3 regions of the Hwanghaeella sp. LZ110 genome follow, and region 1 is predicted to be linked to each of the others. Evidence: predicted binding sites of a transcription regulator. Region 1 holds the regulator's gene; each other region holds the start of a gene.

Region 1 (3,284 bases):
TTGCAGGCTGCCCTGCCTGGCATACGGGGCGGGGTCATGGCCGCCCTGTTGACCGGGGATCGCGCCGCCGTGCCTGAACCAATTCTGGAAGACCTGCGCCAATCCGGACTGGCCCATCTGCTGGCTATCTCCGGGCTGCATATCGGCATGATCGCCCTGATCGTTTTTGTGACCTTGCGTTTCCTTCTTGCCCTGCGGGAATCTTGGGCACGCGATCGCCCAATCAAAAAATGGGCTGCTTTCGGGGCGTTAATCGCATCTTTTGGCTATCTGTTGCTTTCCGGCGCGACGGTTCCAACCCAACGGGCTTTTCTTATGACCGGCCTTGTTCTGGTGGCAGTGTTGACCGATCGACAGGCGATTTCCATGCGTTTGGTCGCCTTTGCAGCCATGGTGGTGTTGTTGATCGCGCCGGAAGGCCTGATCGGCCCCAGCTTCCAGTTATCTTTTGCCGCCGTGATTGCCCTGGTCGCTGTTTATGAAAGCTATCGATTTGGGGGTGGGAAACAGGATGGGGCGCGCGGATGGAGCAGAAAGGCGGCCTTCTATATGGCAGCGGTGTGCCTGACCACGGTGATCGCCGGGGCGGCGACCGCCCCTTTTGCGATCCATCATTTCGGCAGGATTGCGCATTATTCGGTCCTGGCCAATCTCGTCGCTGTGCCAATTGTCACCTTTTGGGTGATGCCCATGGGGCTGTTGAGCCTGTTGGTGATGCCCTTCGGCCTGGAAGCATGGCCCTTATCGGCGGCGGGATGGGGGATCGATGCGGTGCTGACCATCGCCCATTGGGTCGCGACGTTACCCGGTGCCACTGGACACTTGCCCCCCATGACCGGTTGGGGCCTGATTTGTGTCACGTTGGGCGGGTTATGGGCGGCAATCTGGCGGCATCGGTGGCGATATCTGGGGGCGCCTTTTGTGATCGCCGGATTGGCCTCTCCCCTGTCACAGCCAACGCCTTTGGTGCTGTTCCATGAAACTTCGGATCAGGCTGCGATCATCTGGCAGGGCAAACTATGGGTCCAGTCCACACGGCGCGATAAATTCACCCTGTCGGTTTGGCAGGAAAAGACGGCGCTTCCGCTGGGCGGGGATTGGCAGGATCTGATGGCCTTGCGGGAAACCCCATTGCATTGTGATCCTTTGGGATGCAGCCTGAACATTACCCTGTCAGACGGCCGGGCAGGGGTGTTTGCCTTTACCCAGGACCCAAGGGCGGTTGCCGAAGATTGCCTGCAGGCCGATGTGACCCGGCTGCCCATCGTCCCGCATCCCAGCCTGTGCCGGGAACGCACCGCGATCACTCCCGCCGATCTGTATCGCGATGGCGTGCATGTATTCTATGACAGCAAGCCAGCCCTTGGCGTGGAAACGGTTGAGGCAGCGCGGGGACACAGACCCTGGACCAAATCCGGGTTAACCAGCCAACGGTCCGTGGATTAGTATTTCCGCAGCAAACCGACCAGCCGACCCTGAACATTTACCTGATCGGGGCGATAAATCCTGGTTTCGTAATTCTGGTTGGCGGGTTCCAGGGCGACGCTTTCCCCCTTGCGGCGCAGGCGTTTCAGGGTGACTTCCATCCCTTCAACCAGCGCGACGACAATATCGCCATTGCTGGCATGTTCCGTGCGCTCAATGATTACAGTATCCCCGTCCAGGATTCCGGCATCGATCATCGAATCCCCTTCAACCTCCAGGGCATAATGATCGCCGCGGCCCAACAGGGTGGCGGGCACATCAACCAGCATGGAATGATCGCGCAGCGCCTCAATCGGTGTTCCGGCAGCGATCCGGCCATACAGGGACAATTGAACGGTGTTACCGCCGCCGCGCATCATGGATCGTTTGCTGCCAATTTCCTTCTGGCGCAGCATTTCGACGCGGCGATTGCGGATCGGCAACTGCTCCGGCGTCGAATTCTCAGGCAAGCGCACAACTTCCAAGGCGCGGGCGCGGTTGGGCAGGCGTCGCAGGAATCCACGCTCTTCCAGCCCTGTGATCAGGCGGTGAATCCCAGACTTCGATTTCAGGTCCAATGCCTCTTTCATTTCTTCGAAAGAAGGGGATACCCCCGAAACTTGAAGTTTGTCGTGAATGAACATCAGGAGTTCATATTGTTTCCGGGTCAGCATCTTGTTCTTCTCCTGTTCATGGGGCGCAATGGCGCTCAGACCGTGATTACCTGTTCTATGGACTAATTTTGTTCGCACTCTGTGTCAAGGGGTAAAATTAGAACATATGTTCTCTTTAGCGGGTATATGTTCCCCTAAAAGCTAAGATACCCACCAGAAAACAGCATGATTTCAACCGGTTGCCCCATTACTGCCGGAGGAGCATGTGGCAGGCGTCGCACCAGGCAATCCGCCGCTGCCAGGCGGCGCATCATGGAACTGTCCTGACGCTGAAAAGGCTCCGCCACCAGAAAACCATCCGAATCGCGTCGCAGGGTTGCGCGCATGTAATCTTCCCGCTGATCGTTCTGGCCAAGTTCAACGCCCAAACGCGCTGTTTCGAAGGCCGGGTCTGTATCTTTCATGCCGGCAAGGCGCGCCAGGGCAGACTGTCCAAACAACAGAAAGCAGACCAGCGCAGAGACCGGATTGCCCGGTAACCCCAACATCGGCATTTCGTTTAACAGGCCAAACATCAGGGGCTTGCCGGGTCGCATAGCAATCTTCCAGAAATCCAGCTTCAGGCCGACATCCTGCAACACACTACCGACCAGATCATGCTTACCGACCGAGGCGCCCCCCGTCGTCAACAGCAGGTCATGACCGGCCGCATGATGGGCCAGGGCTTTCAGCGCCTCTGGATCATCCGCCGCAATGGGCAGCAGGGTTGGCACCCCGCCTGCCGCCGTAATCGCAGCCGCCAGGGCGGGTCCATTGGAACTGACAATCTGATTGGGTCCCAGCGGATCGCCCGGCATGGCAATTTCATTTCCCGTCGAGAGGATCGCAATGCGGGGTTTACGATATACCGACAGCCAGGGAATGTTCATTCCGGCGATTGTGCCAATATCCCGCGCGGTCAGGCGATAGCCTGCGGGTATTAACTCATCACCTTGGGCAAAATCCAACCCGGCCTTGCGCACATAGGTGCCTATCCGCGCGCCTTCCCGGATGGTGACGGTGCCGGTCTGTTCGTCCGCATCCGCGTCTTCCTGAATGACGATCGTATCGGTGCCGGCGGGCAGGGGGGCACCGGTAAAAATCCGCACACAATGACCGGCAGGCACCTCTGTTTCATAAGATGCGCCTGCTGCAACCTCCGCAACG
Region 2 (3,284 bases), on a different contig from region 1:
GGGCGGCATCAACCGGGGCCGTATTGCCGGGGGTTGCGGTGCTGGCGCCATTGGATTGGGCTGTTTTGGCCCTGTTGCCGTTGGCGACAGCCCTGATCGCGATGATTGCGGCGCGCATCACAGTGATGCGGGCGCTGGCGCGGATGGTCTAGGAGGCCGCGCGATGGCACGACGAAGGGACAGCCGAAAGCGGCGCTACCCAATTGGATTGCTACTTGTCGCAGTGCTGGCGACGGGCTGGGCGCTGGGCTTTGTCGTTTTTGCCAGCACGATCCCGGAAACCCCGGCTCCCCTATCGGAAAAGACAGATGCCATTGTTGTGTTGACCGGCGGCACGCTGCGGCTGGAGGCGGGCATCGAACTGTTGGAGGCAAAGGCGGCTGACAGATTGTTCGTGTCCGGGGTGCATCGTGGCGTGGATGTCGCAGAATTGCTGCGCATTCAAAAGCGCGCGCCGGATCGACTGCAATGTTGCATCATTTTAGGGCATGACGCGGTGGACACCGATGGCAATGCCCAGGAAACGGCCGCCTGGGTTAAGGAGGCTGGAATTCATTCTATTCGACTGGTGACGGCTGGCTATCATATGCCGCGCAGTTTGCTGGAATTTCGCGCTGTGATGCCGGGAATTAAGATTGTTCCGCATCCCGTTTCCCCTGATCATGTGAAACATGAAAGGTGGTACCGCTATCCAGGCACGGCAGCCCTGATCGCGGGAGAATATACGAAATTTATTCTGGTCTGGATTCGTCAAACCCTTCGGGAATTGGTGCTCGGCCCGGAGGAGAGACTATGACGGTTTTGCGGTCGCTGTTGTTTGGATTTGCTTTTTACGGCGGAACGATTGTTATCGGATTTCTTTATCTGCCCTTGATCCTGTTGCCTGAATGGATCGGGCGACCGTTCTTTCGGTTCTGGATATTTTATGGTGTGGCCTGTGCCTGGCTGTTTGCCGGGATAAAATATCGGGTGGTTTATGCCGAAGGGGCGGCTCTGGCCGACGGCCCTGCGATTTATGCGTCCAAACATCAATCGGCCTGGGAAACGATGGCGTTCAGCCATATTCTGCCAAAGCCGGTCTTTGTCCTAAAGCAGGAACTGAAATCAGTTCCGTTCTTTGGCTGGTATCTTTCCAAAATGCGCATGATCGCCGTTGATCGCGCCGCCGGGGCTTCGGCTATGCGCAGCATGGTGCTGCAGGGGCGCGCCGTCATCAAAGATGGCTATTCGGTCGTTATCTATCCACAGGGGACACGCGTTGCGCCGGGGGTGACCGCGCCCTATCACCCGGGCGTTTATGCCCTGTATCGCGCGTTGAATGTTCCGGTGATCCCGATTGCGCTGGATTCGGGGATGCGCTGGCGGCGCAACAGTTTCCTGAAGCGGGCGGGCACGATCACTGTTTCCATCCTGCCTGCCATACCGCCTGGTCTTGACCGGCAAAGCTTTATGGACAGGCTGGAAAATGTAATAGAATCAGAGTGCAAACGGATCGGTGAAGAAACCTGTGGATAACTTTGTGGAGTGTTTCACAGGGCAGCATGAATTGCCCGAACTTCTTTGATTTCAAAATCTTATCCAAATTATCGCCCAAGATCTCTTGAATTGACTGTCATCAAACAAAAACAGAACATCGATTGACTTGAATCGCATTTGCGCGTTATAATAAAAAAGTCATTATATATCTGATAGTTAGGCGGAAATTGGAAATGCCTGTAGCCAATTTCACACCAATCTCAGAACGATCCAAACGAGGATAACCATTTGGAATTTAGTACTTTTTCCAAGCGTATCTGGGATATGAAATACCGGCTGAAAAAGCCGGATGGGACGCCTGTGGACAAAACGTTACAGGATACCTGGCATCGGGTGGCTAAGGCCTTGGCGTCAGTGGAAAAAGACCCTTCGATATGGGAGCCGCGCTTCTATGAAGCGATGGCAGATTTTAAGTTTCTGCCCGCCGGGCGGATTCTGGCCGGGGCCGGGACCGAACGTGAGGTAACGCTGTTCAACTGCTTCGTGATGGGCACGATTCCAGACAATATGGTCGGCATTTTTGACCATCTGAAAGAAGCGGCGGTGACGCTGCAGCATGGCGGCGGGATCGGTTATGATTTTTCCACGCTGCGCCCGCGGGGGGCATTGGTTAAAGGCGTCGGGTCCGATGCGTCGGGTCCGGTGTCTTTTATGGAAGTCTGGGATTCTATGTGTCGCACGATTATGAGCGCCGGTTATCGCCGGGGCGCCATGATGGCGACGATGCGGTGCGATCATCCTGATGTTGAGGAATTTATCGCTGCCAAGCGCACGGCTGGGAAGCTGACCAATTTCAACATGTCGGTTCTGGCCAGTGATGCCTTTATGGAGGCCGTTGCCGCCGATGGGCCCTGGGATCTTGTATTCGGTGGCGCTGTGATCCGGACTGTTAAGGCGCGGGATCTGTGGGACAAGATCATGCGGTCCACCTATGACCATGCGGAGCCTGGCGTCATTTTCATCGATCGTATCAATGCCCGCAACAATCTGCATTATTGTGAGACGATTCAGGCGACCAATCCCTGTGGAGAGCAGCCTTTGCCCCCCTATGGCGCGTGCCTGCTGGGGTCGATTAACCTGGCGCGTTTGATCCAACAACCGTTTACGGAAGCGGCGCATCTGGATGTGAATGCTTTGGCGGAACTGGCGACCATCGCGGTTCGGATGATGGATAATGTGATCGACCTGTCGCGTTTTCCAATGGATGCGCAACGGCAGGAAGCGATGGCGAAACGGCGTATTGGCCTGGGCGTGACCGGTCTGGCAGATGCCCTGATGATGTGCCGCACGCGCTATGGCAGTGCGGATTCCTTGAAATTAACGGAACAATGGTTGGCCAGCCTGCGCGATGCAGCCTATCGCGCCTCAATTGATCTGGCGGGGGAAAAGGGTGCATTCCCATTGTTTCAGGCGGAACCCTATCTGGCCGGGGAAAGCATCGCGGAATTGCCAGAGGATATTCGCAAGGATATCGGGCGCTATGGTATCCGGAATGCGCTGGTCACGTCCATCGCGCCGACCGGCACGATTTCCCTGGTGGCGGAGAATGTGTCATCGGGGATCGAGCCTGCCTTTTCCTTTCGCGCCCATCGCAAGGTCCTTGCACCCGATGGCAGTCGGGAAAGTCACGAGGTTGTGGACTATGCCTATCGCCTGTATCGGGACTTGTTCGGTGCAGAGAGTGAGTTGCCGGACTATTTCGTCGACGCACAGGCCCTGCAGCCGGAGGATCACCTGGCAATCCAGGC
Region 3 (3,284 bases), 360 kb from region 1:
TGCCGGCGATTTATCAGTCGGAACCATAATTGAAGTTGGCCCTGGCCCGGGCGGTTTGACCCGCGCCCTGATCAGTGAGGGGGCCAGTTCCGTTGTTGCTATTGAAAAGGATCGCCGCTGTCTGGAGGCACTTGCCCCCCTGGTACAAGCGTCCCAGGGGCGCTTACGCCTTATCGAGGGCGATGCCCTGGCGATGGACTACACCACCCTTGGACCAGGCCCGGTGAAGATCGTTGCCAATCTGCCCTATAACATCGCAACCCCCCTATTAATCAATTGGTTACGCAAGGCACAGGATATCGCCAGCCTGTCACTGATGTTCCAAAAGGAAGTGGCAGAGCGGATTGTCGCCCGCCCCGGCGACCAGGCCTATTCGCGCCTGTCGGTCTTGTGCAATTGGCGCTGTGATACCCGGATTTCCTTAACCCTGCCGCCACAGGCGTTCACGCCCCCGCCTAAAGTGTCATCGGCAGTGGTCTCTTTGATCCCAAAAAAACCAGCGCCTGTTGACTGTGACATGGCGGCCCTGGAACAAGTGACCCAGGCCGCCTTCGGTCAGCGCCGTAAAATGCTGCGGGGATCCCTGAAAAGCCTGGTCGCAACCCCCGAAACGGTGCTGGAGGCAGCCGGTATCACCGCGACACGTCGGGCCGAGGAATTGAGCGTCGCGGAATTTGTCGCCCTGACCAGTGCTGTTGAGGCACAAAAGAAACCGACGGCAGGGAACTCCCTACCGTCGGAATAACAGGCATATCATATTGTAAAGTCAGACAGACCAGATCACGTCTCAGGTGCGTCGTCTGGTGACAAATCCGCCTCTTTCGCCTCTACCGGGTCGGGGCCATCCAACATTGTAGATGACAAGATACCTGCATTGGAGCGAATGGCTGATTCAATTTTCTGGGCGACATCCGGGTTTTCCGTTAAGAACCGCTTGGAATTTTCACGACCCTGACCAATGCGCGTGCCTTCATAGGAAAACCAGGCCCCGGATTTTTCAACAATCCCGGCATTCACGCCCAGATCAATCAATTCACCGGTTTTGGAAATTCCTTCGCCATACATGATATCGAATTCAACCATGCGGAAGGGCGGGGCCACCTTGTTTTTGACGACCTTCACGCGGGTCTGGTTACCAACCACAGTGTCCTTATCCTTGATCTGGCCGATGCGACGAATGTCCAGCCGAACCGAGGCATAGAATTTCAGCGCATTTCCACCAGTCGTGGTTTCCGGGCTGCCGAACATCACACCAATCTTCATGCGGATCTGATTAATGAAGATAACCAGACAATTAGACCGCTTGATGGATCCGGTCAGCTTCCGCAGGGCCTGGCTCATCAGGCGCGCTTGAAGACCGACATGGCTGTCGCCCATCTCCCCTTCCAACTCCGCCCGCGGCACCAGGGCCGCCACGGAGTCGACGACCAGAACATCCACAGCACCAGACCGAACCAACGTATCGGCGATTTCCAGTGCCTGTTCCCCGGCATCAGGCTGAGAAATCAGCAATTCATCAACATTTACCCCCAGCTTGCGGGCATAAACCGGATCCAGTGCATGTTCCGCATCGATGAAGGAACAGGTGCCCCCTGCCTTTTGCGCCTCTGCCACGATATGCAGGGCCAGCGTGGTCTTACCCGAGCTTTCAGGCCCGAAGACTTCAATGACGCGCCCTTTCGGAACGCCCCCGATCCCCAGGGCGATATCAAGACCCAGAGACCCCGTTGAGATCGCTTCGATGTCCAAACTGTCCTGCTGGCCCAGCTTCATGATAGAGCCCTTCCCGAAGGAACGCTCAATCTGGCTCAAGGCTGCTTCCAATGCTTTCTGCTTGTCCATGTCTTCCTTGCCCACGAGGCGCAATGCCGCTTGTGTCATGATTGCGATATCCTTCCTGTCACAGCCACGTTGTTCATGCAACTGGCGATACCGTACATGTTCTGTTCTTTTCCGCAAGTTCTTTTTTTATTCTCATTTTATCTATATGAAATCACAGGAGAAAGAGAAAATCCTGTAGTTGTGTTCCTGGTGTGCCCCGGATGTTCTTAAGCGACTCACATTTGGATTTTTTTGATAAGGGTTGGAATTCGTGGTCCGTCCCAGCGGATTTAGTCGCCCGATTCGAGAGCGCCCCTTACGCTTGCGGTCAACTGCTTCAATGAAAATGGTTTGGACAGGAACCGCACCATCGGTAATTCCGCCACCTCATTGGCCACAGCCTCCCGGGTATAGCCCGACATACAGATCACCGGCAGGTCAGGATTTTCTTTCCGCGCCTCTCGAATAAGGGTCGCGCCATCCACTTTCGGCATGACCATATCCGTCACCAACAGGTCAAAGGACTTATCCTTCAGAATTTCCAGGGCGACCTCCCCGGTACGGGCTTCTGTCACCTCATACCCTTTTGACCGTAACGCCCGCGCACTGAAGAGCCGGACGGCATCCTCATCCTCAACAAGCAGGATTCGTTCCCCACCTGTGTCATCCACGGTCGGCATTTCAGGGTTCTGGGCATGGCCTTCATTCTCTGCAGCAACACGTTCCAGCTCTGTTGCGCGCGGCAAATAAAGACTGAAAGACGTTCCTTTCCCGGCCCCGTCAGAATGGGTAACGATAAAGCCGCCCATTTGGGTGATACTGCCATAAACCATGGCCAGCCCCAACCCGGTCCCCTGCCCGACCTCCTTGGTGGTAAAAAAGGGTTCAAAAATCCGCCCCATAACATCCGGTGTCATTCCAGACCCCGTGTCGGTCACTGTGATCATCACATAATCGCCAGGTGGCATGATCTGATCGCGCATCTGATAGGGACGGTCCGCAGCGAAATTATCGGTCTGAATAATCAGCCTGCCGCCCCGTTCCATAGCATCCCTTGCATTCACGGCAAGATTTATGATGCCCTGCTCCAATTGACCACGATCACCTTTTACAGGCCATAAATCGCGGCCGTGAACAATCATCAGTTCAACTGTTTCGCCCAGAAGCCGCCGCAACAGATTGGACAATTCTGCCAACATATCCGTGACATCCACCACGCGGGTGCGAATTGCCTGTTGCCGCGAGAAAGCCAGCAATTGGCGGGTCAGACCGGCTGCCCGGTTGGCATTCTGTTGAATTTGCATGACATCGGCAAAGGATGGATCTCCGGGTTGGTGACGATGCAATAAGAGATCACAAAACCCGATAATGGCCGTCAGAACATTATTAAAATCATGCGCAATCCCGCCCGCCAATTGACCAACCGCTTCCATCTTTTGCGACTGGGCAAACTGGCTTTCCAA

The links. Region 1 encodes LexA, which represses DNA repair genes until DNA is damaged. Its sites were predicted from a motif close to ATGTTCTANTTTGGTTC; they were not measured.
Region 2: a site for LexA is predicted at 1,618-1,634, ahead of ACOSDM_RS15995 (adenosylcobalamin-dependent ribonucleoside-diphosphate reductase). Genes of this name have one in related genera too.
Region 3: a site for LexA is predicted at 1,958-1,974, ahead of recA (recombinase RecA). Genes of this name have one in related genera too.

What each region holds. Positions count from the first base shown of each region.
Region 1 covers NZ_JBLZHT010000003.1:455,791-459,074, reverse strand. Annotated here, with positions in the region: gene ACOSDM_RS08420 (ComEC/Rec2 family competence protein) at 1-1,446, shown strand, start outside; gene lexA (transcriptional repressor LexA) at 1,443-2,138, opposite strand; gene glp (gephyrin-like molybdotransferase Glp) at 2,273-3,284, opposite strand, start outside.
Region 2 covers NZ_JBLZHT010000008.1:119,944-123,227, forward strand. Annotated here, with positions in the region: gene ACOSDM_RS15980 (cell division protein FtsX) at 1-152, shown strand, start outside; gene ACOSDM_RS15985 (YdcF family protein) at 164-796, shown strand; gene ACOSDM_RS15990 (lysophospholipid acyltransferase family protein) at 793-1,515, shown strand; gene ACOSDM_RS15995 (adenosylcobalamin-dependent ribonucleoside-diphosphate reductase) at 1,765-3,284, shown strand, end outside.
Region 3 covers NZ_JBLZHT010000003.1:94,066-97,349, reverse strand. Annotated here, with positions in the region: gene rsmA (16S rRNA (adenine(1518)-N(6)/adenine(1519)-N(6))-dimethyltransferase RsmA) at 1-745, shown strand, start outside; gene recA (recombinase RecA) at 781-1,881, opposite strand; gene ACOSDM_RS06730 (response regulator) at 2,112-3,284, opposite strand, start outside.